2 regions of the Paenibacillus sp. FSL H7-0690 genome follow, and region 2 is predicted to be linked to the other one. Evidence: predicted binding sites of a transcription regulator. Region 2 holds the regulator's gene; the other holds the start of a gene.

Region 1 (15,978 bases), 790 kb from region 2:
TTGGAATCTGTAATGCTGAAGGTACCCTGCTACATACTTATGAGGGACCTACAGGAACTGCAGAGGGTGTCGATACTGTTATCGATAATATCGAGAAGTATGTACGCCAAATTGTGGAGGATTCCCCGTACTCTTGGGATCAGCTTGCAGGTGTAGGAGCGGGTGTAGCCGGGTTCACAAATATTCGTGAAGGAATCATCATCCTTGCGCCTAACATAGGATTTAGAGATGTGCCGATCCGTTCCATTTTGGAAGATCGTTGGAACAAGCCTGTCAAAATAGACAATGATGCGAATGTGGCTGCACTGGGCGAAGCTTGGAGCGGTGCGGGACGTGGCGTTGATAACTGTGTCTGCTATACGCTTGGAACAGGTGTCGGTGGCGGAATCATTATTAATGGAAAGATTTATCAAGGCTTTGCGGGATTAGCTGGTGAGCTTGGTCATATCACAGTAGTGCCGGATCTGGAAGCTATTCAATGCGGCTGTGGCAACATGGGCTGTCTGGAAACCGTTTCCTCCGCTACAGGTATTATCCGCATGGCTAATGATGCAGTAGCTCGTGGCGATCGCACTTCCCTCTCTATGGTAGAGAAGATTGCTGCGAAAGAAGTCTTTGATGCGGCTAAGGCTGGCGATGAAGTAGCTATCCGTATAGTGAATCGTGCAGCATACTATCTGGGTAAATCCATGGCTTCTGTTGCGGCTGTGCTTAACCCTGAAGTATTTATCGTTGGCGGCGGTGTGTCTAAGGCTGGAGATATTCTATTTGATGAGGTTCGTCGTGTGTTTGCGAAATTGACACCGGCTCCGCTTCAAACTGGTGTTTCGATTATTCCAGCTGAGCTTGGCAATGACGCAGGTATTGTTGGGGCTGCCGGCCTTTTGCTGCGTTCTTAAAAGACGGGAAGTATTCATATACTAAATCTAGGGAGGGGACGCTTTTATGACCGAATTGGACAATACCCCAACGGCTGGAGCCACCCTGATTATTATTACGGGAATGTCAGGTGCGGGGAAGACAATTGCTGTACAGAGTCTGGAAGACCTAGGGTTCTTCTGTGTCGATAATTTACCACCGGTGCTGATTCCCAAGTTCGCAGAGCTAATTGAACAATCAAAGGGTAAGATTGCCAAGGTAGCCCTTGTAATTGACCTGCGTGGTCGAGAATTCTTCACTGCTTTGTCTGAGTCTCTTGCCTATATCAAGGATGAGTCAACCATTGGCTGTGAGATCTTGTTTTTGGATGCTACAGATTCAGTACTTGTTCAGCGTTACAAGGAAAGTCGACGTCATCATCCATTAGCACCTAAGGGGCTGCCGCTTGATGGTATCAAGCTAGAACGTAAGATGCTTGAAGAATTGAAAAATTCAGCTACGTTATGTTTAGATACCAGCAGTATGAAGCCCGTACAGCTTAAGGAGAAGATCGTTTCACGGTTTTCGCATCTAGGAAAAAGTACGCTTTCCGTCAATATTACATCCTTCGGATTTAAGTACGGTATTCCTATTGATGCAGATCTTGTCTTCGATGTCCGCTTCTTGCCTAACCCACATTATGTGGACCATCTGCGGCCTAAAACCGGCCAGGACAGTGAAGTCTACGATTATGTAATGAAGTGGCCTGAAACACAGGTGTTCCTGACCAAACTGCTCGATATGCTTCATTTTCTAATTCCGCAATATCGTAAGGAAGGTAAGTCCCAGATTATCATTGGCATTGGCTGTACGGGAGGTAAACACCGTTCCGTAGCCATTTCCGAGTATTTGGGTAAAATGCTGGGCGTTAGCGAGACGGAATCCGTAACCGTTAGTCATCGGGATTCCGAGCGTGATCGGCACTAGAGAGAAGGGGTCATAGTGGCTGAAGAACAAAGACAGCGTCCACGTATCGTCGTTATGGGCGGTGGCACGGGGTTATCTGTTATGCTTCGTGGTTTAAAAGAGAAGCCATTAGATATTACTGCTATTGTTACCGTTGCCGATGATGGGGGAAGCTCTGGTATTTTACGCAGTGAACTGCAAATGCCTCCTCCTGGGGACATCCGCAACGTATTGACAGCTATGGCTGATGTTGAGCCGCTCATGGCAGAGATTATGAGATACCGTTTCAACACGGGTGAGGGACTAGCTGGTCATAGTCTCGGCAACTTGATTCTTGCTGCGCTCACGGATATATCCGGCGATTTCGTTACGGCTGTACGGGAGCTTAGTCGATTATTCGCTGTTCGCGGCCGGGTATTGCCTGCGGCCGGTGAAGCTGTAATCCTGCATGCAGAAATGTCGGACGGCACGATTATCACGGGGGAGTCTAAAATCCCTGAAGCTGGCGGGATCATCAGACGAGTGTCCTTGGAGCCGCCAGATGTAGAACCGTTGCCCGAAGCGCTTGAGGCGATTCGGAATGCAGATGCGATCCTGCTGGGTCCTGGCAGTCTGTATACGAGCATTCTTCCCAACCTGCTTGTTCCGAAACTGGCAGAAGCGGTTGTATCTTCGAATGCTATCAAAATTTTCGTCTGCAACGTAATGACTCAGCCGGGTGAAACGGATAACTATACCGTCAGCGACCATCTTCAAGCTGTATATGATCATATCGGGATCGATTTATTCGATTATGTTATTGTTAATGACGGTGAGATTCCGGAACAGGTCCAGACGAAGTACGCCGAGAAGGGCGCGCGCCCGGTGCAGCTTGATAAAGAAGCGCTGGATGGCAATGGATACAAGGTTATAGCCGATAAACTGGTTTTATTCCGAACTTATTTGAGACATGATACCGATAAGCTTAGTCATCACATTTATCAGCTTGTGCAGGATTGGATAAACAGAAACCCTAGGGTATAACTTATAGATGAGAACGAAGTACTTATCAAGAAAGAGGTGAGACCCTTGTCTTTTGCGGCCCTTACCAAAAAAGAGCTGACGATGGTGGAGAGTGAACCCTGCTGCGAGAAGGCGGAAATGTCAGCGCTTATCCGTATGAATGGATCTGTGCAGCTTTCAAGCAAAAAGGTTATTCTCGACATTTCGACGGAGAACGCCGCGATTGCAAGGCGGGTATATTCTTTACTTAAGAAATATTACCAGGTCCATATTGAGCTACTCGTGCGTAAAAAAATGCGTTTGAAGAAAAATAACGTCTATATCGTCAGAATCCCAAACCGTGTACAAGAGATCCTAAAGGATCTTAGAATTGTGTCGGAAGGATTTATTTTTACCGATGGTATTGATGATGAGATTGTTGGGAATAACTGCTGCAAGCGTGCTTATTTGCGCGGTGCCTTTCTGGCTGGCGGATCGGTTAATAATCCGGAAGGCTCCTCCTACCATTTGGAGATTTCCTCGATGTATGAGGAACATTGTAAAGCATTAGTGGATCTGGCTGGGGAATTCCACCTAAACGCACGCTGTATTGAACGTAAAAAAGGGTTCATTCTTTACATTAAAGAAGGCGAGAAGATTATTGAATTCTTAAGTTTGATTGGAGCGCATCAGGCGCTGTTCAAATTTGAGGATGTAAGAATTATGCGCGATATGCGTAATTCCGTGAATCGGATCGTGAACTGCGAGACCGCAAATCTCAACAAAACAATAAGTGCTGCGGTGCGGCAGATTGAGAATATCAAGCTGTTGCAGCGAGAAGTGGGACTGGAGAATTTGCCGGATAAACTGCGTGAAGTAGCAGAAATTCGAATGGCGCATCCAGATATCAACCTCAAGGAGGTTGGTGAAATGCTCAAAGGTACAGTCAGTAAGTCGGGAGTAAATCATCGGCTTCGTAAGATTGATGAGCTGGCGGACAAGGTTCGAGGCGGCTAATTACTTTTTTTCTAGTGTGGTTTACGTTATAATGATATAATAATATAAAATTAATGTGAAACTTTTGGGGAGAACTCAATTAGGGGGTAAGCGTTTCATGACAAAGCACCCGGTAGTTGTTCGGTTGAAGACAGGGCTTCATGCCCGACCGGCAGCATTGTTTGTGCAAGAAGCTAACAAGTTTTCGTCGGAGATTTTCGTGGAAAAAGATGATAAAAAAGTAAATGCTAAAAGTATTATGGGGATTATGAGCCTCGCTATCAGTTCCGGCACGGAGATTTACATTAGCGCGGACGGTGCGGATGCCGATCAAGCTGTAAACGCTTTGACAAGTCTGGTCAGCAAAGAAGAGCTTGAGAACCAATAATAGGAAGACAACATCGTTTCTGCTAGGAAGACTTTATTTATCGCATGACCAAAAGCCCTTCGGGGCTTTTTTTAATACCAAAAAATAGATGGAGAACGTGCAACATTTACCAAAATGACTCGTCTAGAGGATAATAACAAATCACAAGAAATGAAAGGGGCTGGCAAATATGAAAGGTTTATTGAAGAAAATTGGTTCAGTGATGATCGTAGGGAGTTTGTTAATTGGAGGGATCAGCATGAGTGGTGTTTTCCAAGGTCCTGCAAAGGCTTACGCAGATGAAGTGCAGAAAAATGTCGTTAGTGTAGTAGGTAAAGGCGAATTGTCCCTCAAGCCGGATATCGTATACTTGTCCATCGGTGTGGATACTACAGCCACAACTGCGCAAGAAGCGCAGAAGACCAATGCCGCTAAAATTCAGAAGATTATGACTTTACTGAAGAATACTTGGAAAATTGCAGATAAAGATATTCAAAGCACGCAGTTTTATGTGCAACCCAATTATAGTTACAGCGAAAAAGAAGGACAGCAAGTGAAGGGGTACAACGCCAATCATACGCTGTTAGTGTCTTATAGAGATCTGACCAAGGTTGGTGAATTGCTGGACGCTGCATCTGCGGCAGGGGCGAATAATATCGGAAATGCACGTTTTTCTGTGGAAGATACTTCTGCATTTGAAGCTCAGGTGATTGAAAAAGCGATGGCGAATGCAGATGTTAAAGCAGGGGCTATTGCTAAGGCAGCTAAACGCAGCTTGGGTCAAGTGATCACGGTCAGCCAAAATGATGGCGATATCACTCCGGTTTATTTTGAACAGAATCTAAAAATGAATATGGCTGCAGCAGATGCTGGTGCAAGCACATCCGTGCAACCCGGAGTAGTTAAAGTTACAACTCAGCTGAGCGTAATGTATGAATTGAAATAGTATCAGAACAAGGTGAATGCAGAGAGGAGAGGTGTCTTCCACTAGTAATAGTGGGGGGGCGCCTCTTTTTTTGTGTAAGTTCTCTACGATTCTGTTTAATAAATTGGAAAGGAGAGGAAAAATAAGATGATGAATATTATTTCAAAAGAATCAGCGCGCAAATGGGGCATAGGTCTGATGTCAGCAGGTTTATTGTTTGTTGGAGGCCTACTGCCCAGCGAAACGGGTTATGCAGCAGCTAGTAAAACGGAGAATAAAGCTATTGATTCGCGTATCGTTTTAAAGGCAAACGGGATAAATTCGTTGCAGGAAGGTATTTTGAAGGAAGGACTGGCCTGGATTCCCCTAACTTTTATGCGAGATGTGTTGGGATTACCGCTTGTGTATGATAAGAAGGAAAATGCGTACATGATTGGAAAAGGATCGACCAAGGCCAAGTTGATGTTATCCAGCTACGGTACTTCTGTGTGGGTGAACAACTATTTCATTCGAGAGTATGAAGGGAAGTTAATTAATAATCGCCTCTATGTTCCATCAGGATTGTTAAATGATTATATGGGTTATAAGGTAGATTGGAGTCGGGCCGCCAGTAGGCTGAATGTGGTGAACAGACCGCAGAACGCGCTAACGGTAACCACGGAAACTTATGCTAAAGATCGGGCAGAAGCTTTTATTCAGCTTGATTATCCGAAGATCAGTGGATTGGGCAACTCCAGTGCGCAACAAGCTATTAATAATACTTTGAAGGAAAGTGTTATGAAATTCGCGGCGGGTGCAGAACAGGATATCTCCGATCGAGATGGAGCAGAGCCCAAATACACCTATGATTCAGGTTATGTAGTGACCTACAATCAGAATGGTGTGATCAGCATAGTGATGCATCAGTATAGTGATACGGGCGGCGCCCATGGAATGACTAACCGTGAAGCCTTCACCTTCTCGCTTAAGGATGGTAAACGTCTACTGTTGGGCGACCTGTTTGGAGCTAATCCAAACTACAAAAAACAGCTGAATGCAAAGCTGAGCAAGCTGCTGAAGGCAGAGGATAGTTATTTGGGAGGATTCAACGGATTGAATACGGAGAAATATTTCTATCTGAAGGACGACAAGGTTGTTCTGTTCTTCCAATTATATGAGTACACAGCGTATGCTGCAGGCTTCCCTGAGTATACTTTTAGTTTCAAAGAGCTTTTGCCGGATGGCAGTAGCCCGTTTGCTGGCATAAAATAAATGGAAATGCTTCGTCTCCGCTAATGTCGGCACAAGACATCTCCCCCTTACCAGAGTTGTCTCTTGTTCATATGCTAAAGGGAGTAACTAGTTTATGAACGGGGGAGAGCTATGGGCTACCAATATACTGCAATTGGCGATTCCTTGACGACTGGATTTGGTGCTCTGCCAGGTAACGGTTTTGTACCGGTGTACCGTAGAATGGCAGAAGGGAGACTGCGGACTACTGTAGCCTCTACGAATTTAGGCGTGAACGGAATGACTACTTCAGAGCTGGAGCAGCGGCTGCGCGGAAATTCCATGATGCGTGAGGCCGTTCGAGTAGCCGATATCATCACTGTGTCTATCGGTGGTAATGATTTGATTCACGCGGCCAAATCAGCAGCAAGACAGCAAGGCAACTTATCCGCAGAACTGCGCAGATCGCTTCAGGAATGCAAACAAAATTTCTCTGCAATTATGAATATCCTTATACAATTGAAGGCGAGGACGCGTAGACCTTTTATCATTAGAATTGTGGGATTATATAACCCCTATCCTCAGGTGGTTGGTGCGACAGAGTGGGTCAGGCAGTTTAATCAATACGCAGCACAGTACAGCAGCCGAGTATGTGGATTTGCTTCGATTTACAGTGAGTTCGCAGGAAATGAGAGAGGGCTGTTATCCATTGATCATTTGCATCCGAATGGCCGGGGTTATCGCGTAATTGCCGAGAAGCTGGATGCGCTAGGTTATGGCGGGCTGGCTTAATTGGATTTAGGTCTTCTATAAAATATAAAGAGGCTGTGCTCTAACCATAACGGATAGAGCACAGCCTCTTTATATTTTTACTTTATAGCTTACACACCGCTAGGCAATGTCTTCTCGATTACTTTATCTACGATACCGTATTCAGCCGCGTCTGCAGCAGTCATGAAGTAGTCGCGATCTGTATCCTTCTCAATACGTTCTAGAGGTTGACCCGTACGTTCTGCTAGAATACGGTTCAGCTTATCGCGCAATTTAAGGATGCGGCGGGCACGGATTTCAATGTCCGTTGCTTGACCTTGAGCACCACCCAAAGGCTGGTGGATCATGATCTCGCTGTTAGGCAGTGCGAAGCGTTTGCCTTTGGCGCCAGCGTTTAGCAGGAAAGCTCCCATGGAAGCTGCCATACCCACACAGATGGTGGAAACGTCTGGTTTAATGTACTGCATTGTATCAAAAATAGCCATACCTGCAGTAATGGAACCGCCTGGGCTATTCACGTAAAGGTGAATGTCCTTGTCAGGATCTTCGGCAGCCAAGAACAGCATTTGTGCGATGATAGAATTGGCTACCACGTCATTAACCTCCGTTCCAAGGAAAATGATGCGGTCCTTCAGCAGGCGGGAATAGATGTCATAAGCGCGCTCGCCGCGGTTGCTCTGTTCTACTACCATAGGAATATAACTCACGTGGAAAACCTCCTTGATATTGGTTCTTCAAATGTATTCATTTTTACTCTTGCCGTATTACCCACATGATAAACAAATTCAAACAAAAAGTCAAAGAAAGTCAAACTTATATTCAAAAAAAAGAGCCGACAAGCGGCTCTTTGGTTAAGTAGTAGTATAGGCACTACTAAATTATGTGCAAAAATGAAATTAATGGCGCGCCCGCCAAGAATCGAACTTGGATCTCAGGCTTCGGAGGCCTACGTCATATCCATTGGACCACGGGCGCAACAAAAATGATTATAATACAATTTTTACACAATTGCAATGTAATATTAATACTGGACAAGCGCTCTAGGGACAGGCATCGGGCGCTATATCTTTTTCTGACCTTATTAATGTATAAGAAGACAAGCGCTTGAGAATTCTACTCTCGGAAGACTTGCGCTTCGAGCAATATTTGGTTAGAATATGGGTGGGACTTAAAAAGTTTACCCGGGACGTTTTGAGACCATGAACAAGGGAATAGAGGAAGACGAAGTTGCAGGAGTGAAAGTATGCGTAATTTATTAGATATCCAAAAGCAGCTTCTGCCTGATCTCATGGAAACCCTTAAGAGACGGTACACGATTCTTCATCAGATCATGCTGTCCGATATTATTGGGCGCAGAACGCTAGCCGCTTCGCTAGATATGACTGAGCGGGTACTGCGTGCCGAGACGGATCTTCTGAAATCGCAAGGGCTTATTGAGATCGAGAGTGTTGGCATGCGCATTAGCGCTGCTGGACGTAGACTGCTTGATTTGCTAGAGCCGGTTGTTAAGAGCCTATTTGGTCTGGATGAGCTGGAAGAGAAAATTCGAGCAACGTATGGTCTGGATAAAGTTATTGTAGTACCGGGTGATTGTGAGTCATCGCCGTTCACCAAACGAGAGCTTGGCCGAGCGGGTGCGAAAGCGCTGCTGAGTATACTTCGCGCAGATGATACAGTTGCCGTCACAGGTGGATCGACGCTTGCCGATATGGCTGATCAACTGGCACCGCCGTTGTCCCTTTCCTATAAGAACGCTTGGTTTGTTCCGGCGCGTGGAGGATTAGGAGAGAGTATGGAGATTCAAGCCAACACGATTGCCTCAACAATGGCAAAGCGGGTTGGAGCCAACTACCGGTTGTTGCATGTCCCTGATTTGCTTAGCGGGGATGCATACCAATCGCTGGCACTTGACTCTAATATTGGAGAGATTGTACAAACCATCCGTAGTTCGCGTATTATTGTACATGGGATTGGGGATGCCATTGAAATGACCCGCCGCCGCAAACTGGACGAGGCTACAGTCTCGGAAATCCAGGGTGAAGGGGCAGTGGCCGAATCTTTTGGCTATTATTTCAATGAAGAGGGTCAGGTTGTCCATACCATGCTTACGATGGGTCTACGTCTAGAAGATATTATCCGGACAGAGAAAGTCATCGGTATTGCAGGAGGCAAACCCAAGGCCAAAGCCATTCATGCCATGCTGCGTTTCGGGCAGGAGAATATTCTCGTCACGGACGAGGCTGCTGCAGTAGAAATAGGCAAGGAAATTGACAATCAACTACAGCTATCTTCGTAGTTTTTAGATTGCAGGCAATAACATACTTCTTGCATCATACTTAACATTGTTGTCATGACAGACCTCACCGTCTGTTTTGAATAAATAAAACGAATTCTAGGAGGAACTATTCAATGAGTGTAAAAGTTGGAATTAACGGTTTTGGACGTATTGGACGCCTTGCTTTCCGCCGTATTCAAAATGTAGAAGGTATCGAAGTGGTAGCAATCAACGACTTGACTGACGCTAAGATGCTTGCTCATTTGCTTAAATATGATACAACTCAAGGTAAATTCCAAGGTGATGTTGAAGTGCATGATGGCTTCTTCAAAGTCAATGGTAAAGAAGTTAAGGTTCTTGCTAACCGCAACCCTGAAGAATTGCCATGGGGCGACCTAGGCGTTGATATCGTACTTGAGTGCACAGGTTTCTTCACAACTAAAGAAGCAGCTGAAAAACACTTGAAAGGTGGAGCTAAGAAAGTAGTTATCTCCGCTCCAGCTACTGGCGACATGAAAACTGTCGTTTACAACGTTAACGATGACATTCTTGATGGTACTGAAACTGTTATTTCCGGCGCATCTTGCACAACTAACTGCCTAGCTCCAATGGCAAAAGTACTGAACGACAAGTTCGGTATCGTTGAAGGCTTGATGACTACAATTCATGCTTACACTGGCGACCAAAACACTTTGGATGCTCCACATGCTAAAGGTGACTTCAGACGCGCTCGTGCAGCAGCTGAGAACATCATTCCTAACACTACTGGTGCTGCTAAAGCAATCGGTCTGGTTATTCCAGAACTTAAAGGTAAATTGGATGGTGCAGCTCAACGTGTTCCAGTTGCAACTGGTTCCCTGACTGAACTTGTAACTGTTCTTGATAAGAGCGTTACTGTTGAAGAAATCAACGCAGCAATGAAAGCAGCTTCCGATCCAGACACTTATGGTTACACTGAAGATGAAATCGTATCTTCCGACATCAAAGGTATGACTTTCGGATCCCTGTTCGATGCTACACAAACTAAAGTATTGACTGTTGGCGACAAACAACTGGTTAAAACTGTTGCTTGGTATGACAATGAAATGTCCTACACTGCACAATTGGTTCGTACTTTGGAGAAATTCGCTAAAATCGCTAAGTAATTGACTTGATATAAGCAACATCTATAGAGCGGAAACAGAAATTCCTTGTTTCCGCTCTTTCTAAATGTATTTCTTGTTTCCTGCTAGAAACAATTTTGGGTGTGGAGGAATTAATCATGAACAAAAAAAGCGTCCGTGATGTAGAAGTAAAGGGTAAGCGCGTATTTGTACGCGTGGATTTCAACGTACCTGTAGAAGACGGTAAAATTACTGATGATACTCGTATTCGCGAAACACTTCCAACCATTAAATATTTGATCGAGAACGGTGCAAAGATCATTCTTGCGAGTCATATGGGTCGTCCTAAAGGCGAATTCGTAGATTCCATGCGTTTGACTACTGCTGCTGAACGTCTGTCCGAGCTCCTTGGCAAACCCGTAGCTAAAGCTGACGAAGCAATTGGCGAAGCTGTAAAAGCAAAAATCGCTGAGCTAGGCGAAGGCGACGTACTTGTACTTGAGAATGTTCGCTTCTACCCAGGTGAAGAGAAAAACGATCCTGAACTGGCTAAACAATTCGCTGAATTGGCTGATTTGTTTGTTAATGATGCGTTTGGTGCGGCTCACCGTGCACATGCATCGACAGAAGGTATCGCTCATTTCTTACCAGCTGTATCCGGTCTTTTGATGGAGAAAGAATTGTCCGTTCTTGGTAAAGCTCTTTCTAACCCAGAACGTCCTTTCACTGCGATCATCGGTGGTTCGAAAGTTAAAGACAAGATTGATGTTATTGATAACTTGTTGTCTTTGGCTGATAACGTCCTGATCGGCGGTGGATTGTCTTATACATTCACTAAAGCACAAGGCTTTGAAATCGGTAAATCACTAGTAGACAACGACAAACTTGACGTTGCTCTTGGATTCATCGAAAAAGCAAAAGCACTTGGTAAAAACTTCATGCTTCCTGTTGATGTTGTTGTTGCTGATAAATTTGGTGCTGACGCTAACACTAAGATCGTTGATTACAATGAAATCCCAGAAGGTTGGGAAGGACTTGATATCGGACCTAAGACTCGTGAACTTTATGCCGATATTATCAAGAACTCCAAGCTGGTTGTCTGGAATGGACCTATGGGCGTATTCGAAATCGATAAATTCGCTGAAGGTACACTTGCAGTAGCAAAAGCTTGTGCAACTACTGAAGGTTACACTGTTATTGGTGGCGGAGATTCCGCAGCAGCAGCAGAGAAATTCCACCTGGCTGATCAAATGGATCATATCTCCACTGGTGGCGGTGCATCCCTTGAGTTCATGGAAGGCAAGGCGCTTCCTGGCGTAGAAGCACTGAACGATAAGTAAGACCTAAGAAGGAGGCAACATAAGTCATGAGAACACCTATTATTGCAGGTAACTGGAAAATGTTCAAAACAGTTCCTGAAGCAGAAAGCTTTATTGCTGAAATTAAAGGCAAAGCAGAAGTAGAAGGCGTTGAGACTGTAATCTGCGCTCCATTTACTAACCTGCCTGCACTTGTAGCAGCTGCAAAAGGTACTAACATCAAGATTGGTGCACAAAACCTACACTTTGAAGATAACGGTGCTTACACAGGCGAGATCAGTGGTGTAATGCTAAGTGATCTTGGTGTGGACTATGTTATCATTGGCCACTCTGAGCGTCGTGCTTATTTTGGCGAAACGGATGAAATCGTGAATAAGAAAATGCATGCTGCATTCCGTCACGGAATTACTCCTATCGTATGTGTTGGCGAAAAGCTCGAAGAGCGTGAAGCTGATCAAACTAAAGCAGTATGTAAAGTACAAACTGAAGCTGCATTCCAAGGTCTTAGTGCCGAGCAAGCAGCAAAAGTTGTTATTGCATACGAACCTATCTGGGCTATTGGCACAGGTAAATCTTCCACTTCCCAAGATGCTAATGAAGTTATTGCTTACATCCGCAGTCTTGTAAAAGATCTGTATGATGCAGCAACAGCTGAAGCTGTTCGTATTCAATACGGCGGCAGCGTGAAGCCTGAGAATGTAACTGAGTACATGGGCCAAAGCGACATCGATGGTGCGCTTGTTGGCGGTGCCAGCTTACAACCGGATTCCTTCGTTCAATTGGTTGAGGGGGCGAAGTAAGATGTCAGCTCCAAAACCCGTAGCTTTGATCATCATGGATGGTTTTGGTTTGCGTGGAACGACAGAAGGTAATGCCGTTGCTCAAGCCAACAAACCTAACTATGACCGTTACCTGAAACAATATCCTAACACTACACTCACTGCTTGCGGTGAAGCTGTAGGCCTTCCGGAAGGGCAAATGGGCAACTCCGAAGTAGGGCATTTGAATATTGGTGCAGGCCGGATCGTTTATCAGGATTTGACTCGTATCGATAAATCGATTCGCGAGGGTGAGTTCTTCGATAACGAAACCCTGGTTAGCGCAGTTAGAAATGCTAAGAACACTGGCAAAAAGCTTCACCTTTATGCGCTTGTATCCGACGGAGGGGTACATAGCCATATTAACCACCTGTTTGCTATGCTTGACCTGGCTAAAAAAGAAGATATGCATGAAGTGTATATCCATGCTTTTATGGACGGTCGTGACGTAGCTCCTGATAGTGGGAAGAAGTTTGTCCAAGATCTAGTAGCTAAAATCGAAGAGGTTGGCGTGGGTACAATTGCAACGGTGTCCGGACGTTATTACGCCATGGATCGTGATAAACGTTGGGAACGTGTAGAGAAAGCCTACCGTGCTATGGTTTATGGTGAAGGCCCTAAATACACGGATGCTGTGCAAGCCATCACTTCATCTTATGAAAACTCGGTATTTGATGAATTCGTTGAACCTAGTGTAATTGTAAACAGTGAAGGCAAACCTGTAACGGCAGTAGAGAGCGGCGATTCCGTCGTATTCCTCAACTTCCGTCCTGACCGTGCTATTCAATTGTCACAAGTGTTCACGAATCAAGATTTCCGCGGTTTCGATCGTGGTCCTTTGTTCCCGCAAAACCTGCACTTCGTATGCCTAACTACTTTCAGCGAAACGGTACAAGGTTATGTAGCCTATTCACCGAAGAACCTGGATAACACATTGGGTGAAGTGCTTGTTCAACAAAACAAGAAGCAACTGCGCATCGCGGAAACTGAGAAATATCCGCATGTAACCTTCTTCTTTAGCGGTGGACGTGACGAGGAGCTTCCTGGTGAAACTCGGATCTTAATCAACTCTCCTAAAGTGGCAACCTATGATCTTCAACCTGAGATGAGCGCATACGAAGTGGCTGCAGCCTGCGTAGCGGAAATCGAAGCGGAAAGACAGGATGCTATCATTCTTAACTTTGCCAATCCTGATATGGTTGGACACTCCGGCATGCTGGAACCAACAATCAAGGCTGTAGAAGTGACGGATGAGTGTGTAGGTAAAGTAGTGGATGCGGTTGTTGCCAAAGGTGGCGTTGCCATTATTATCGCTGACCATGGTAATGCAGATATGGTATTTGACGAGAACGGTCGCCCGTTCACAGCTCATACAACCAATCCTGTTCCGTTCATCGTGACTACTGAGAATGTTGTATTGCGTGAATCCGGTATTCTTGCAGACGTAGCACCAACAATCCTAGATTTGATGGGACTTCCGCAACCTGCGGAAATGACCGGACAATCCATGATTGCTAGCCGTAAGTAAGGTAAGGTATAACGCCTTTGATTTTAAGCTATACAAGTAAGACCAAAACAATGTTAAAAGGAGATTAACTTACATGACTATTATTTCTGATGTATATGCTCGCGAAGTCCTTGACTCCCGTGGTAACCCTACTGTAGAGGTTGACGTTTATCTGGAATCCGGTGCTAAAGGCCGCGCTATCGTTCCTTCCGGCGCTTCCACTGGTGCTCACGAAGCTGTAGAACTTCGTGATGGCGACAAATCCCGTTACATGGGTAAAGGCGTTCTGAAAGCTGTTGAGAACGTAAATGAAATCATCGCTCCAGAAGTTATCGGTATGGACGCTCTTGACCAAGTGGGCATCGACAAATTGATGATTACTTTGGACGGAACTCCTAACAAAGGTAAATTGGGCGCTAACGCAATCCTAGCTGTATCCATGGCAGTAGCTCGTGCAGCTGCAGCAGCTTTGGATATTCCTTTGTACGTATACCTGGGCGGATTCAACGCTAAAACTCTACCAGTACCAATGATGAACATCATCAATGGTGGTGAGCATGCGGACAACAACATCGACGTTCAAGAGTTCATGGTTCTTCCTGTAGGAGCTCCAAGCTTCAAAGAAGCTCTTCGCACAGGTGCTGAAATCTTCCACAACTTGAAATCCGTACTTCAATCCAAAGGCCTGAACACAGCTGTAGGTGACGAAGGTGGTTTCGCACCGAACCTTGGTTCGAATGAAGAAGCAATCACTACAATCATCGAAGCTATTGAAAAAGCTGGTTACAAACCAGGTGTTGACGTATTCTTGGGTATGGACGTTGCTTCCACTGAGTTCTACAAAGACGGTAAATACACCCTTGCTGGCGAAGGTAAATCTTACACTTCCGCTGAGTATGTTGACCTTCTTGCTTCATGGGTTGAAAAATATCCTATCATCACAATCGAAGACGGTATGTCCGAAGACGACTGGGATGGCTGGAAATTGCTTACTGAAAAATTGGGCGACAAAGTCCAATTGGTTGGTGACGACTTGTTCGTAACTAACACTGAGCGTCTTGCAACAGGTATCGAAAAAGGTATCGGTAACTCCATCTTGGTTAAGGTTAACCAAATTGGTACATTGACTGAAACTTTTGATGCTATCGAAATGGCTAAACGTGCTGGTTACACAGCAGTTATCTCCCACCGTTCCGGTGAATCCGAAGATAGCACAATCGCTGATATCGCTGTTGCGACTAATGCTGGTCAAATCAAAACAGGTGCTCCTTCCCGTACAGACCGTGTTGCTAAATACAACCAATTGCTTCGCATCGAAGATGAGTTGGGTGAATTGGCTCAATACAACGGCCTGAAATCCTTCTACAACCTTAAAAGATAATCTGCTTTTATAGCAGACTTCGAAGACCCGCCGTTATGGCGGGTCTTTTTTATGATTTGAAGAAGATAGACTTTAATAGGTTTATCCTTATCTTGCAAGAAAAGCTACGACTTAACAGTCTAAGCTGTTGTATTACCGACAGCGCTATGATAAAATAAGAATACTGTTTATGTATCGTGATAACCTAAATTACCATAGATAGTGATGCTTAGGCGTAGGAGGTGGAAGTGAATGGATATCTTTTTGAAAGTTGTGCTCCTGATTTTTTCCGTCGGTCTTATTGCGGTCGTTCTTCTGCAAAAGGGGAAAAGCGCGGGTCTTTCCGGTGCCATCTCTGGCGGTGCTGAGCATCTCTTTGGTAAAACAAAAGCTCGTGGTATGGAGCTTGTACTACAACGTGTAACTGTTGGACTTGCTGCTGGTTTCTTCATCATGGCGATTCTAGCTGCTATTCTAATCGACTAAAAGATCTACCGTAAGCCCTCGCTCTGTTCTAAATGGA
Region 2 (15,978 bases):
AAATAAATGAACAAAACTGACAGCTAACAAAATTTTATAAATCGTTGCCTGCTGCAGATTACGCTGCTCCTTGTCCTTGCTGTCTACCGTGGACGCAGCGTCTGTAGGTTTGGTCTTCATTTTGACTCCTCTCTGTACTGATAGTTACAAGGTAAGATTGGCGAATACGATAAATTCTATTTAGCCACAAATAATGGATGAATGGTATCAATTTGTGTTGTATTGAAGTTATTTATACGAATGATTTTTTTATTTCAAAAAAAGCTTGCAAACTCAATGACAGCATGGTATATTATCTCTTGTGCTTACGACGCATCGCACATACGAAACACAAGCGATGAAGAAATAAGTTGACAAGATAGAAAAAAACATGATATACTCTAATTCCTGTGCAAGAGACATTGAATGTCGAAATGCTAGGAGCAAGTTCTTTGAAAACTGAACAAATGGAACACGTTAATTTTTAAAAAGATTCAATTAATGAATCGTCAGTTTCAAAATGAGCATATCGCTCTTTTCAATACTAATTGGAGAGTTTGATCCTGGCTCAGGACGAACGCTGGCGGCGTGCCTAATACATGCAAGTCGAGCGGAGTTATTTTGAAAGCTTGCTTTCAAAATAACTTAGCGGCGGACGGGTGAGTAACACGTAGGCAACCTGCCCTTCAGACTGGGATAACTACCGGAAACGGTAGCTAATACCGGATAATTTCTTTTTTCTCCTGAGAGAAGAATGAAAGACGGAGCAATCTGTCACTGAGGGATGGGCCTGCGGCGCATTAGCTAGTTGGTGGGGTAACGGCCCACCAAGGCGACGATGCGTAGCCGACCTGAGAGGGTGAACGGCCACACTGGGACTGAGACACGGCCCAGACTCCTACGGGAGGCAGCAGTAGGGAATCTTCCGCAATGGGCGAAAGCCTGACGGAGCAACGCCGCGTGAGTGATGAAGGTTTTCGGATCGTAAAGCTCTGTTGCCAGGGAAGAACGTCCGGTAGAGTAACTGCTACCGGAGTGACGGTACCTGAGAAGAAAGCCCCGGCTAACTACGTGCCAGCAGCCGCGGTAATACGTAGGGGGCAAGCGTTGTCCGGAATTATTGGGCGTAAAGCGCGCGCAGGCGGCTATTTAAGTCTGGTGTTTAAACCTTGGGCTCAACCTGAGGTCGCACTGGAAACTGGGTGGCTTGAGTACAGAAGAGGAAAGTGGAATTCCACGTGTAGCGGTGAAATGCGTAGATATGTGGAGGAACACCAGTGGCGAAGGCGACTTTCTGGGCTGTAACTGACGCTGAGGCGCGAAAGCGTGGGGAGCAAACAGGATTAGATACCCTGGTAGTCCACGCCGTAAACGATGAGTGCTAGGTGTTAGGGGTTTCGATACCCTTGGTGCCGAAGTTAACACAGTAAGCACTCCGCCTGGGGAGTACGGTCGCAAGACTGAAACTCAAAGGAATTGACGGGGACCCGCACAAGCAGTGGAGTATGTGGTTTAATTCGAAGCAACGCGAAGAACCTTACCAGGTCTTGACATCCCTCTGAATCTGCTAGAGATAGCAGCGGCCTTCGGGACAGAGGAGACAGGTGGTGCATGGTTGTCGTCAGCTCGTGTCGTGAGATGTTGGGTTAAGTCCCGCAACGAGCGCAACCCTTAACTTTAGTTGCCAGCAAGTAATGTTGGGCACTCTAGAGTGACTGCCGGTGACAAACCGGAGGAAGGTGGGGATGACGTCAAATCATCATGCCCCTTATGACCTGGGCTACACACGTACTACAATGGCCGGTACAACGGGAAGCGAAGCCGCGAGGTGGAGCCAATCCCATCAAAGCCGGTCTCAGTTCGGATTGCAGGCTGCAACTCGCCTGCATGAAGTCGGAATTGCTAGTAATCGCGGATCAGCATGCCGCGGTGAATACGTTCCCGGGTCTTGTACACACCGCCCGTCACACCACGAGAGTTTACAACACCCGAAGTCGGTGGGGTAACCCGCAAGGGAGCCAGCCGCCGAAGGTGGGGTAGATGATTGGGGTGAAGTCGTAACAAGGTAGCCGTATCGGAAGGTGCGGCTGGATCACCTCCTTTCTATGGAGAATCGTTCTCTGCAATGAGAACATTCAAATCGGAAGTTTAACTTCCACAACCAATTAACGTGTATCCATTTGTTCGGTTTTGATGGAATTTGCGGGGCCATAGCTCAGCTGGGAGAGCGCCTGCCTTGCAAGCAGGAGGTCAGCGGTTCGATCCCGCTTGGCTCCACCAACAAACTTCATCTATTTGTTATGTCTATACACTTGATCCTTGAAAACTGGATACCGAAACGAATTTGCGTTTTAGAACATCTTTTAGCAACTTGTGCAAACAAGTAAATGTTATTAGTGAGATGATTCCAAAGAGAATGTCATCGTATGATATTTTCCTGCGGAAGAATCAAGGTTAAGCTAATAAGAGCACACGGAGGATGCCTAGGCGCCAGGAGCCGACGAAGGACGTGGCGAACAACGAAACTGCCTCGGGGAGCTGTAAGCAAGCTTTGATCCGGGGGTGTCCGAATGGGGAAACCCAGCTGTGGTAATTCGCAGTTACTCATTTCTGAATACATAGGAAATGTAGAGGCAGACCAGGGGAACTGAAACATCTAAGTACCCTGAGGAAGAGAAAACAATAGTGATTCCGTCAGTAGCGGCGAGCGAACGCGGAACAGCCTAAACCTAAGAGCTTGCTCTTAGGGGTTGTGGGACGTCTCACATGGAGTTACAAAGGAATATGGTAGGTGAAGAGGTCTGGAAAGGCCCGCGATAGAGGTAAAAGCCCTGTAACCTAAACTGTATTCTCTCCGAGACGGATCCCGAGTAGTGCGGGGCACGTGAAACCCCGTATGAATCCAGCAGGACCATCTGCTAAGGCTAAATACTACCTGGCGACCGATAGTGAAACAGTACCGTGAGGGAAAGGTGAAAAGCACCCCGGAAGGGGAGTGAAATAGAACCTGAAACCGTGTGCTTACAAAAAGTCAGAGCCCTATTAATGGGTGATGGCGTGCCTTTTGTAGAATGAACCGGCGAGTTACGTTTAACATGCAAGGTTAAGCCGAGAAGGTGGAGCCGCAGCGAAAGCGAGTCTGAATAGGGCGAATTAGTATGTGGACGTAGACCCGAAACCGTGTGATCTACCCCTGTCCAGGGTGAAGGTGCGGTAACACGCACTGGAGGCCCGAACCCACGTACGTTGAAAAGTGCGGGGATGAGGTGGGGGTAGCGGAGAAATTCCAATCGAACTCGGAGATAGCTGGTTCTCCCCGAAATAGCTTTAGGGCTAGCCTCGGTATAAGAGTAGTGGAGGTAGAGCACTGATTGGGTGCGGGGTCCGCAAGGATTACCAAGCTCAGTCAAACTCCGAATGCCATATACTTATTGCCGGGAGTCAGACAGTGAGTGCTAAGATCCATTGTCAAAAGGGAAACAGCCCAGACCATCAGCTAAGGTCCCCAAGTGTGTGTTAAGTGGGAAAGGATGTGGAGTTGCACAGACAACCAGGATGTTGGCTTAGAAGCAGCCACCATTGAAAGAGTGCGTAATAGCTCACTGGTCGAGTGACTCTGCGCCGAAAATGTAACGGGGCTAAACACACCACCGAAGCTATGGCTAGATACTATGTATCTGGGGTAGGGGAGCGTTGTGTAGGGGTTGAAGGTGTACTGAAAAGAGCGCTGGACACTACACAAGTGAGAATGCCGGTATGAGTAACGAAAAGATCAGTGAGAATCTGATCCGCCGAAAGCCCAAGGTTTCCTGAGGAAGGCTCGTCCGCTCAGGGTAAGTCGGGACCTAAGGCGAGGCCGAAAGGCGTAGTCGAAGGACAACAGTTTGAAATTACTGTACCACCGTAATCCGCTATGAGCGATGGGGTGACGCAGGAGGGTAGTGACGCGGACTGATGGATGTCCGTCTAAGCAGTGAGGCTGATGTGTAGGCAAATCCGCACATCATTAAGGCTGGGCTGTGATGGGGAGCGAAAATTGTAGTAGCGAAGGTCATGATCTCACACTGCCAAGAAAAGCCTCTAGCCAGGAGAAGGTGCCCGTACCGCAAACCGACACAGGTAGGCGAGAAGAGAATTCTAAGGCGCGCGGAAGAACTCTCGTTAAGGAACTCGGCAAAATGACCCCGTAACTTCGGGAGAAGGGGTGCCCCGGTAGTGTGAATAGCACGAGGGGGCCGCAGTGAAAAGGCCCAAGCGACTGTTTAGCAAAAACACAGGTCTGTGCGAAGCCGCAAGGCGAAGTATACGGGCTGACGCCTGCCCGGTGCTGGAAGGTTAAGGGGAGTGGTTAGGGGTAACCCGAAGCTATGAACCGAAGCCCCAGTAAACGGCGGCCGTAACTATAACGGTCCTAAGGTAGCGAAATTCCTTGTCAGGTAAATTCTGACCCGCACGAATGGCGTAACGACTTGGGCGCTGTCTCAACGAGAGATCCGGTGAAATTTTAATACCTGTGAAGATGCAGGTTACCCGCGACAAGACGGAAAGACCCCATGGAGCTTTACTGCAGCTTGATATTGAATTTGGGTACGATCTGTACAGGATAGGTGGGAGCCGTAGAAATCGGAGCGCAAGCTTCGGTGGAGGCGCCGTTGGGATACCACCCTGATCGTATCTAGGTTCTAACCTAGTACCCTTATCGGGTACGGGGACCGTGTCAGGCGGGCAGTTTGACTGGGGCGGTCGCCTCCTAAAGAGTAACGGAGGCGTTCCAAGGTTCCCTCAGAATGGTTGGAAATCATTCGCAGAGTGCAAAGGCATAAGGGAGCTTGACTGCGAGACCTACAAGTCGAGCAGGGACGAAAGTCGGACTTAGTGATCCGGTGGTACCGCATGGAAGGGCCATCGCTCAACGGATAAAAGCTACCCTGGGGATAACAGGCTTATCTCCCCCAAGAGTCCACATCGACGGGGAGGTTTGGCACCTCGATGTCGGCTCATCGCATCCTGGGGCTGAAGTAGGTCCCAAGGGTTGGGCTGTTCGCCCATTAAAGCGGTACGCGAGCTGGGTTCAGAACGTCGTGAGACAGTTCGGTCCCTATCTGTCGTGGGCGCAGGAAATTTGAGAGGAGCTGTCCTTAGTACGAGAGGACCGGGATGGACGTACCGCTGGTGCACCAGTTGTTCCGCCAGGAGCATGGCTGGGTAGCTACGTACGGACGGGATAAGCGCTGAAAGCATCTAAGCGTGAAGCCCCCCTCAAGATGAGATTTCCCAATTAGTAAGACCCCTTGAAGACGACGAGGTAGATAGGTTGGAGGTGGAAGTGCAGCAATGCATGGAGCTGACCAATACTAATCGGTCGAGGGCTTATCCTATACGTAGAATGCAGATTTGTTTCGGATTCAGTTTTCAGGCATCAAGCCTGAAATACGCTTAGAAATTCATTGTCACTTCTGGTGATGAACCGAATTTCACGCGGCAGCGTCTGTTTGACAGACGCATGTTTGGTGGCGATAGCGGAGGGGTTCCACGCGTACCCATCCCGAACACGACCGTTAAGCCCTCCAGCGCCGATGGTACTTGGACCGAAGGGTCCTGGGAGAGTAGGACGTTGCCAAGCACAAATAGACCACTGTTGATAACTCGACAGTGGCTTTTTTGCGTCTATTATAGATTGTGGAAAACTTGTGGATAATTCATTGGAATTTGCAGAAAACTTACGCACATGTGGATAGATGATTAAAAGGCAAAAAATCACCAAATGGTGTGGATTAAGTACATATTTATGTAGATCTGTCAACAGAAAACCTAAGTAATACACGGGTTGCTGTGGATATAGTCATATTTATGTGGATAGAGGGATTAATAAGTGGATAATTATTTTAACTTGAATAGAACAAGATTACAAGACTATTTTTAAAACTGCCTAAGGCTGTGGATAACTAAAAAAAGTTCGAAAAATATCCTTATAATTCGCACACAATACACTCTCTTGTTATACTAACCATAAAAGTAAATTCATAAATGATGAGGTGAGTTTTGTGGATATCAGACAGTTGCACTCAGAAGAGTTTGATCTAAGCATGGATTTATCTGAATATGCTTTTCAATATAAGCTGCCTAGTGAGAAAAGGGCGAATGCTAAGGAAAGATTTAAAGCAGAACGCGTATGGGGTGCTTTTGAAGAAGGTACTTTGGAAGCTAAACTTACTCTTCTTCCGTTCGAAGTGTACATACAAGGTAGATTAGTACCTATGGGAGGGCTCGCAGGGGTAGCGACATGGCCAGAGAATCGCAGACAGGGGCATGTGGCAAAGCTCCTAGCGCATACGCTGCAAACGATGAATGAGGCGGGGCAGACATTATCTTTTCTGCATCCGTTCTTGATCCCCTTTTATCGCAAATTTGGTTGGGAAGTTTATTGTGAATATAAGAAATACTCCATTCCTGTTGCCAAGTTTCCCAAGAAGGTTGAAGTTGAGGGCAAGGTAAGACGTGGTGTTATAGATATCGAAGTATTGGACAACTTATACAATCGTTTTGCAGTTAGATATAACGGAACACTTAAGCGTGATTTGGACTGGTGGGAAAACTCTGTTCTGGATGATGAAGGTCAGACTGCGGTATTTTATTCACAGCTTGGGGAACCTGAAGGATACGTACTATATAAGATAGAAAATAGAGAGCTGGTCATTGATGAATTTGTGTTTTTGAACGAACAGGCCCGGCAGGGGCTATGGACATTTCTTGCGAATCACGATTCGATGGTGACCGGTGCATCGCTAAAACTGGTGCCATCCGATGATATGTTACCCTTTTTGCTGCCTGATCCGCGTATAGAGCAGGAGAATTATCCTTATTTTATGGCGCGTATTGTTAATGCTAAAGCATTCGTGGAGAGTTATTCTTTTAAGCGTCACAACAGTCAGAAGAAACAGGTTATCTATATTGAAGATAAATATGCCCCATGGAATGACGGGTTGTGGGAATGGACTGTCTCCGAAAAGGGAGCAGCAGCTTTCTTGCGTATAGAGGGTGAACGGGATGCAGCTGACTTAAGCTGTGATATTGGTTCGCTGACGATTCTAATGTTTGGATATAAACGCCCGGCAGAGCTGGCTCGTTATGGACGTGTGACTGGTAATCCGACGGCTCTGGAATGGCTCGAAGAAATCATACCGCAAGCTGAAACTGCACTTTTTGATCATTTTTAGAAAATAATTAGGCTCTCCCCTTCGAAAGATGCTGGGAGAGTTCTTTATTTCCGAATACATTCGCTGAAAAAAGTGAAAAATAAGAGAATCCTCTTGGAATTAGCACAGAATATGTTATAATATTAAAAAGTCAAAGAAAGTCAAAGTCAACGCACCTGATGACATACAGTGCGATCCTCTGAATTCGTGAAGTTTTCTTCAGACTTATATGAATGAAGTTCACTAATGAATGTCATTAAGGATGCGGGCCGTAAGCGATATTATGAAGCTTTAAAGAGCACTGGAGGATGAGTGATGCGCAATATCTCTGATATTATTGAACAATATCTGAAGAATATTTTGCATGAAAGTCCCGAAGGTACGGTGGAAATCCAGCGAAATGACCTGGCGGACCAGTTCTCATGCGTACCGTCACAGATCAATTATGTTATTAGTACACGCTTTACACTGGAAAAAGGCTATGTGGTGGAAAGTAAACGTGGTGGCGGGGGATATATTCGTATTCAACGTTTTGAATTGCCGCCCAACGTGGCACTGCATGCCCATTTAAACCATACTATAGGTGGCGGGATAGATCAGAACGCTGCCGAAGGGTTGATTTATCAACTGGAGGAAGCTGGTTTTCTAAGCAAGCGTGAGGCGTGTCTTATGCGCGCTGCTGTTTCTCGGGATTGCCTAACGGTTAAGATTCCATATCGGGATGAGATTCGGGCCAAGATTATGAAGGCGATGTTAATCTCTTTGTTAGGCAAATAATTGTCAATCATAAGGGAGGGGCTTTCGCTTATGCAATGTCAGGAATGTGGCGTCAAGCCAGCAACACTCCATTTCACCAAGATCGTGAATGGAGAGAAGACAGAATTTCATATCTGCGAGAGCTGTGCGCGGGAGAAGGGTGAACTGATCCCGGGAACTGCTGGAGGATTCTCCATTCACAGCTTGCTGTCCGGTCTGCTTGATCTTGAAGGGGCCGGTAAGGAAAAGACGGCTGCTACGAAGACTACGCAGAGTCTGCAATGTGAGAATTGTGGAATGACGTACTCGCAGTTTAGCAAATTGGGTCGTTTTGGCTGCAGCTCCTGTTATAAATATTTCAACAGTGCACTGGACCCGCTCTTTAAACGGGTGCATGGCAGCACTTCGCATGTAGGCAAGATTCCTAAACGTGCTGGAGCACAAATTGTGTTCAAGCGGCAAATTGATGAATTGAAGCTGGAATTACAGCAAAGTATCGCACAGGAGGAATTCGAAACTGCGGCAGAGCTGCGGGATCAAATTCGCCAACTTGAAAAAGAAATGGCACAAGAGTAAAGTCTTTGATATATAGGGGGGATATGACATGTCAAGTCTCCGATTTACTGAACAAGCGCTTAGTGATTGGATGCGCTCGGGAGGCAGTCACTCCGAGATTGTAATTAGCAGCCGTATGCGTATTGCACGTAATTTAGAGCATCTTCCATTCCCTATGCTTGCTTCCTTAGAGCAATCGGAAGAAGTATTAGAGCTGCTGGCCCCTGTGTTTCATGGGGAAACTGCTGCCGAATTCGGATCTTTTCAACTAATAAAGCTTGCTGAAGTGAATGAACTGGATAAAAAGGTATTGGTCGAGAAACATCTCATCAGTCCTAATCTGGCTAATGATTCACGTGGCGCAGCTGTGATATTAAATGAAGATGAGTCGGTTAGCATCATGATTAACGAAGAAGACCATCTGCGGATCCAATGTCTGTTCCCGGGTCTTCAGGTAAGAGAAGCATGGGAACGTGCGACAGCCATCGATGATATCTTCGAATCGGCTGTGAATTACGCTTTTGATGATAAAAGAGGATACTTGACCAGTTGTCCCACCAATGTGGGTACAGGGCTGCGTGCCTCAGTAATGCTGCATTTGCCAGCACTAGTAATGACCCAACAGATCAATCGCATATTGTCAGCAGTGAATCAAGTGGGATTGACTGTAAGAGGAATTTATGGTGAGGGCAGCGAAGCAGTAGGGAATATCTTTCAAATTTCCAATCAGATTACTCTCGGTCAAACGGAAAGTGAAATCATCGAGAACCTTCACAGTGTAGTCACCCAGATTATAGAGCATGAACGAAATGCCCGTGAAAGGCTGCTTGTAGATTCCGCTTTAAGAATTACAGACCGAGTCAAAAGATCTTATGGGATTTTGTGTTATGCAGCTCTAATGGAGCTTAAAGAATCCGCACAACGGCTGTCTGATGTGAGACTTGGGGTTGACCTTGGCATACTGGAAGGCCCTTCGATTTCCGTGCTTAATGAGCTTAACGTTAAGACACAGCCAGGATTTCTGCAAAAAATGTTCGGTGACGAGATGAACGCCACTGAACGGGATATGTATCGGGCGAAACTGCTCCGAGAAACACTGGGAACACAACATTAATATAGATATTTATTATTCATGGAGGTGCAGGAGATATGATGTTTGGAAGATTTACGGAACGCGCACAAAAAGTGCTAGCGCTAGCGCAGGAAGAAGCTGTTCGTTTAGGACACAACAATATTGGCACAGAACATATTTTGCTAGGACTTATTCGTGAAGGAGACGGCATTGCTGCTAAAGCATTAATCGCTTTGGGTCTGGGTCTTGAGAAAATCCAGGACGAAGTGGAGACACTGATTGGCAGAGGCCAAGAACAACCTACGAACATTGCTTATACTCCTCGCGCCAAAAAAGTAATCGAGTTGTCGATGGACGAAGCCCGCAAGCTGGGACATACGTATGTCGGCACTGAGCATATTCTGCTAGGACTTATTCGTGAAGGAGAAGGTGTCGCGGCTCGTGTGCTTAATAACCTCGGCATCAGCTTGAACAAAGCTCGTCAGCAAGTGCTTCAGCTTCTGGGAAGCAGCGAGGCTGCATCCAGTCATAGCGGAACACCTGCTAATGTCAGCACACCTACTCTAGACGGTCTAGCACGCGATTTGACGGCTTATGCCAAGGATGGCAACCTGGATCCAGTTATCGGTCGCAGCAAGGAAATTGAACGTGTTATTCAAGTACTGAGCCGCCGGACGAAGAACAACCCGGTGTTGATAGGTGAACCTGGGGTTGGTAAAACAGCTATTGCTGAAGGCTTGGCCCAAAAAATCATTAATAATGAAATTCCAGAAACACTGCGCGACAAACGCGTAATGACGCTCGATATGGGCTCGGTAGTGGCTGGTACTAAATATCGCGGTGAGTTTGAAGACCGCCTCAAGAAAATCATGGATGAGATTCGCCAAGCGGGGAATATCGTACTCTTTATCGATGAGCTTCATACGCTGATCGGTGCTGGTGGCGCAGAAGGTGCTATTGATGCTTCCAACATTCTTAAGCCGGCTTTAGCCCGCGGAGAACTTCAGTGCATCGGTGCGACTACGCTGGATGAATATCGTAAATACATTGAAAAAGATGCAGCTTTGGAGCGTCGTTTCCAACCGATTACGGTGGATCAGCCATCTCCAGAAGAAGCGGTACAAATTTTATTTGGACTTCGCGATCGTTATGAAGCACATCACCGTGTGAAAATTACGGATGAAGCTATCGTGGAAGCTGTAAAGCTGTCTGATCGTTACATTCCGGATCGTTTCCTGCCGGATAAAGCCATTGACCTTATCGATGAAGCAGGGTCTAAAGTAAGGCTTCACTCTTACACTATCCCGCCAAATCTGAAGGAACTAGAAATGCGCTTGGATGATATCCGCAAGGAGAAGGATTCTGCTGTTCAGAGCCAAGAGTTTGAGAAAGCGGCTGCCCTGCGTGATACGGAGCAAAAAATCCGTGAAGAGCTTGATACGACTAAGAACCAGTGGAAAGAAAAACAAGGACGCACCGATTCTGAAGTTACACCTGAAGATATCGCACAGGTTGTTGCAAGCTGGACGGGAATCCCTGTAAGCAAGCTGAAAGAAGAAGAGACCGACCGTCTGCTTAACATGGAAGCTCTGCTGCATGAACGAGTGATTGGTCAGGACGAAGCTGTTAAGGCTGTCAGCCGGGCATTGCGCCGGGCGCGTGCGGGTCTTAAAGATCCGAAACGTCCAATGGGCTCCTTTATCTTCCTCGGTCCTACGGGTGTAGGTAAAACTGAGTTGGCTCGTGCGCTTGCTGAAGCCATGTTCGGCGATGAGAATGCGGTCATCCGTATTGATATGTCGGAATACATGGAAAAGCACTCCACATCCCGTTTAGTTGGTGCCCCTCCTGGATATGTCGGCTATGAAGAAGGCGGCCAATTAACAGAGAAGGTACGTCGTAAACCATACTCGGTAGTACTGCTTGATGAAATTGAAAAAGCACATCCGGAAGTATTCAACATTTTGCTGCAAGTGCTTGAAGATGGTCGCCTCACCGACTCCAAAGGCCGGGTAGTTGACTTCCGCAATACACTTATCATTCTGACCTCTAACGTAGGCGCACAGGCAATCAAGAAGAATTCAACGCTTGGATTCACGGCTGTGCAAGATGCAGGAGCAGAATACGGCAATATGAAGGGCAAGGTTATGGAAGAGCTCAAGAAGAGCTTCCGTCCAGAGTTCTTGAACCGGATCGACGAAATCATCGTCTTCCACTCACTCGATGAGAAACATATCGCTGAGATCGTTACGTTGATGTCTGATGAGCTGCGCAAGCGCCTGCGTGAATATGATGTTGATTTCGTACTCACGGATGCAGCGAAGGCCTTCTTGGCTAAAGAAGGTTATGACCCAGCCTTTGGTGCACGTCCATTGCGTCGGGCAATTCAGAAGCATATTGAAGACCGTCTTTCTGAGGAATTGTTGAGAGGAAATATCCAAAAGGGTGATTCCCTCAATATTGATGAGGTCGGGGGAGAACTTGTGGTGACTAAAGTGGACGCTCCAGTAGCGCCAGCGCTTGAAAAAGAAGTAGAATCCGAATAAAATAAACAAGGCTTTCACTCCTTATTTATAGAGGAGCGGAAGCTTTTTTTATTGGAAATAGATCAATTTAAAATATACATTTAATGCAAATACCGAATGACCTTTCGTTAAAGGGGTAGAAATGGTAAACTTTCATTAGAAGAAAATGATCCGAATTGTAAACAGTTCGGACCGTAAGGAGAACAAATGGCTAAAGCAAAAACAAAATTTTTTTGCACCGACTGTGGATACGAATCGCCAAAATGGTTCGGGAAATGCCCAGGGTGCCAGGCTTGGAACTCCATGGTGGAGGAAACGGAAAGCGTAGTCAAAACACAGGGAATGAATGCCCCTATTTTTCATAGTAAAGAAAAGGCACAGTCGATCATAAGTATAGAAAGTGACAAGGAACCGCGCATACTGACAGGTATAGGTGAGCTTAACCGTGTTCTCGGTGGGGGGATCGTACCAGGATCGCTGGTACTAGTAGGGGGAGACCCAGGAATCGGTAAATCTACGCTCTTATTACAGACCTCGCACGCCCTTACAACACAGGGATTGCGAGTACTGTATATCTCGGGCGAAGAATCGGTAAGGCAAACTAAGCTGCGCGCGGATCGCCTCGATGCGTTGTCAACGGAGCTTTATGTACTATGTGAGACAAATATGGAAAGCATAGAAGAAGCGATCGAACAAATCCAGCCACAATTTCTTGTCATCGATTCTATTCAGACCGTATTTATGCCAGAAGTAACGAGTGCGCCAGGCAGCGTGACCCAGGTTCGGGAGTGTACGACAAGATTTATGCGTATCGCTAAGATTCGTGGAATTGCAACAGTTCTCGTTGGTCATGTTACCAAGGAAGGGGCTATTGCTGGACCACGGATGCTTGAACATATGGTGGACTGCGTGCTGTATTTTGAGGGTGAGCGGCATCATACGTATAGACTTTTGCGGGCTGTAAAAAACCGCTTTGGCTCTACGAATGAAATCGGCATTTTCGAAATGGGTGAAGCGGGGCTTACCGAAGTAGAGAATCCATCGGAGCTCTTTTTATCGGAACGTCCGCTTGGCGTGGCTGGTTCTACTGTGGTGGCAAGTATGGAGGGAACTAGACCTGTGCTTGTAGAACTTCAGGCACTTGTTGCTGCCACCCACTTCCCTTCCCCACGGCGAATGTGCACAGGCATGGATCACCAGCGGATGGCACTTATTATCGCTGTACTCGAGAAACGGATGGGCATGTTCCTGCAGAATCAGGATGCATACCTGAATGTTGCCGGGGGAGTAAAGCTGGATGAACCGGCGATTGATCTAGCTGTAGCTATTAGTATCGCCTCCAGTTTTCGTGATATTTCAACAAAACCTTACGACGTTTTCTTCGGAGAAGTAGGACTTACCGGTGAGGTAAGAGGCGTTTCGCGCGCGGAAATGCGCGTTAAGGAGGCCGCAAAACTTGGCTTCCGGCGGGTGATTATGCCTGAAAAGAGCATGAAGGGATGGAAGCACCCGCAAGATATCCAGATTATTGGCGTCAGTACCGTAGCAGATGCACTATCGGTCGCGTTAGATTAGGGGGCACAGGGATATGAAAGAATATAACCAATTAGAGAATATGAATGATCTGCTCAGACTGGCGGCACCGGGTACACCTTTTCGGGAAGGTTTGGAGAATGTGCTGCGCGCTAAGACAGGGGCACTTATTGTCGTAGGGTACAGTCCTGAGGTGATGGACGTAGTGGATGGTGGATTCTCCATTAACTGCGATTTTTCACCCAATTATTTATATGAGCTAGCTAAAATGGACGGAGCTATTATTCTAAGTGAGGATTTAAAGCGTATATTGTATGCTAATACACAACTTATACCGGATTCCTCTATCTCATCCATCGAGACGGGGATCCGTCACCGGACCGCGGAGCGGGTAGCGAAGCAAACGGGTAAGCTGGTGGTTTCCATTTCACAACGCCGCAATATCATCACGCTCTATCAAGGCTCGATACGTTATGCACTCAAAGAGATCGGGGCTATTTTGGCAAAGGCTAACCAAGCGATTCAGACACTCGAGAAGTATAAAGCAGTGCTCACGCAAGGACTGACGAATTTGTCAGCTTCAGAATATGAGGGCATTGTTACCGTTGCTGAAGTAGTGGGTGTTATCCAGCGTGTAGAGATGGTTTTGCGCATAAAAATGGAGATCAAACGCTATATCAACGAATTGGGCAACGAAGGACGCCTGATCAGCATGCAGATGGAAGAACTGGTTGGAAATACAGAGGAAGAAGCATGGCTTCTATACAGAGACTATGCTAAGGAAGAGCAGGAAGATAAAATCCGTGAAATTATCGCCGGTCTCAAACGGATAAGCGATGATGATCTGATGGATGATAACCATATTGCCCGTATACTGGGTTATTCCTCTACGGCAATTACCTCTGAAGAAGTGGTGACTCCACGTGGTTATCGCCTGCTTAACAAAATTCCGCGGCTTCCGAATGTGATCATTCACAATCTGGTGGAGCGGTTTGAAATGCTGCCTAATTTGATGTCCGCAAGCATAGCTGAATTGGATGAAGTGGACGGAATTGGGGAGGTGCGGGCCCGTAATATTCAGGATGGGCTCAAACGTTTACAGAAGCAAGTTCTTATTGACAGGCAAATGTAAATAACATACAATCACGTAATATTGGGGACGTTAAAGGCCAAAGTTAGAAAATTGAGGTGAAGAAATGATACAAAAATCAATTCCGAGTCTTTTTACGATAGGTAATTTGATGCTCGGAATGTTTGGTATCATGATGGCGTTTGACGGTAAGATTAGCATGGCCGCTATCATGGTTATTATTGCTATGCTGTTAGACGGCTTAGATGGTCGAGTAGCTCGCGCTCTAAAATGCGAAAGCGAATTTGGCAAGGAGTTGGACTCCTTATCTGATGTCGTTTCTTTCGGAGTCGCACCGGCCGTTATTTTGTACGTCTCAAGCCTGCAGGATTTGAACTCTGCATTAGGCTGGACAGTAACTGCGATTTTTCCGGTGTTTGGTGCTTTGCGCTTAGCCCGTTTTAATGTTCGTCCGGGGGTTCCGGGTTATTTTATCGGTTTGCCAATTCCTGCTGCAGGTGGTGTACTGGCCACATTAGCTCTTTTTAATAAAGATGTTTCGGCTCCGTTTATGATCGTTGCTACACTGCTCTTATCCTATTTGATGGTCAGCACTGTTAAATATCCTAACTTCAAAAAGATTGGATTGCCGAAAAAAGCGGTGGTTGGAGCGCCAGTGGTTATTGTTGTTGCAGTGGCTGTAGCTGTTGTGTTCCCAGAGCAAATCGCTAAGCTGATCTTTGTCTTACTTGGAATTTACGCATTATACGGCTTTAAGCAAAATATTGATCGGTTGACAGCCAGACGCCGTCATCGTCGTCGTAGCCGTTCAGAGGATAAAGTGTATCATTCCAAGAACGGTTAATCGGTCCAAAAGGTAAGGTAACTGAATAAATTATGACCAAAGGTTTTGTCTTCCCTGGGGGATGGCAAAGCCTTTTTGCATTTCCAGCGCTACCCCAAGTTTATCGTCTTGAAAATTGGAACATACTGGTGAGGAATAGATCCATTTAGGATGAATAAAAAGGAGGTGCGTTAGGTTATGTGGAAAAAAGTGATTTTGTCTTTTGCCTTAATATGTGGTGCTTGGTCAGGTTTTTCGCTATACCATGCGCTCGAAAGAGGATTCCCCAAGGGGATGGAAAAGCTGGGTGAAAGCTTACCTGTAGAAGGAAGCATTTTATTTACGGTGCTGGGTGCCATTATTTTTTTGTTTGCGGGGTCTTTATGCGCGGAATGGGGAGGTTCAAAACTGCGGGAGGCGGTTCACTACTGTTCGCGTATTCCAATGAA

The links. The regulator CtsR, encoded in region 2, represses protease genes until heat stress. The targets are predictions, from matches to a motif close to ATGGTCAATAAAGGTCAAACA.
Region 1: clpP (ATP-dependent Clp endopeptidase proteolytic subunit ClpP) is a predicted target of CtsR. The motif match lies at 7,867-7,887, and genes of this name have one in related genera.

What each region holds. Positions count from the first base shown of each region.
Region 1 covers NZ_CP150281.1:177,504-193,481, forward strand. Annotated here, with positions in the region: gene MHI32_RS00865 (ROK family glucokinase) at 1-899, shown strand, start outside; gene rapZ (RNase adapter RapZ) at 946-1,845, shown strand; gene MHI32_RS00875 (YvcK family protein) at 1,900-2,847, shown strand; gene whiA (DNA-binding protein WhiA) at 2,893-3,822, shown strand; gene MHI32_RS00885 (HPr family phosphocarrier protein) at 3,920-4,189, shown strand; gene MHI32_RS00890 (SIMPL domain-containing protein) at 4,359-5,114, shown strand; gene MHI32_RS00895 (DUF4163 domain-containing protein) at 5,241-6,344, shown strand; gene MHI32_RS00900 (GDSL-type esterase/lipase family protein) at 6,456-7,094, shown strand; gene clpP (ATP-dependent Clp endopeptidase proteolytic subunit ClpP) at 7,184-7,780, opposite strand; tRNA gene MHI32_RS00910 (tRNA-Arg) at 7,974-8,048, opposite strand; gene MHI32_RS00915 (sugar-binding domain-containing protein) at 8,317-9,369, shown strand; gene gap (type I glyceraldehyde-3-phosphate dehydrogenase) at 9,483-10,493, shown strand; gene MHI32_RS00925 (phosphoglycerate kinase) at 10,610-11,791, shown strand; gene tpiA (triose-phosphate isomerase) at 11,818-12,570, shown strand; gene gpmI (2,3-bisphosphoglycerate-independent phosphoglycerate mutase) at 12,572-14,116, shown strand; gene eno (phosphopyruvate hydratase) at 14,190-15,476, shown strand; gene secG (preprotein translocase subunit SecG) at 15,708-15,941, shown strand.
Region 2 covers NZ_CP150281.1:6,305,813-6,321,790, reverse strand. Annotated here, with positions in the region: gene MHI32_RS27950 (MFS transporter) at 1-120, opposite strand, end outside; rRNA gene MHI32_RS27945 (16S ribosomal RNA) at 525-2,082, shown strand; tRNA gene MHI32_RS27940 (tRNA-Ala) at 2,184-2,259, shown strand; rRNA gene MHI32_RS27935 (23S ribosomal RNA) at 2,432-5,357, shown strand; rRNA gene rrf (5S ribosomal RNA) at 5,486-5,602, shown strand; gene MHI32_RS27925 (GNAT family N-acetyltransferase) at 6,024-7,196, shown strand; gene MHI32_RS27920 (CtsR family transcriptional regulator) at 7,491-7,952, shown strand; gene MHI32_RS27915 (UvrB/UvrC motif-containing protein) at 7,983-8,507, shown strand; gene MHI32_RS27910 (protein arginine kinase) at 8,536-9,600, shown strand; gene clpC (ATP-dependent protease ATP-binding subunit ClpC) at 9,636-12,104, shown strand; gene radA (DNA repair protein RadA) at 12,291-13,658, shown strand; gene disA (DNA integrity scanning diadenylate cyclase DisA) at 13,672-14,748, shown strand; gene pssA (CDP-diacylglycerol--serine O-phosphatidyltransferase) at 14,813-15,550, shown strand; gene MHI32_RS27885 (PIN/TRAM domain-containing protein) at 15,728-15,978, shown strand, end outside.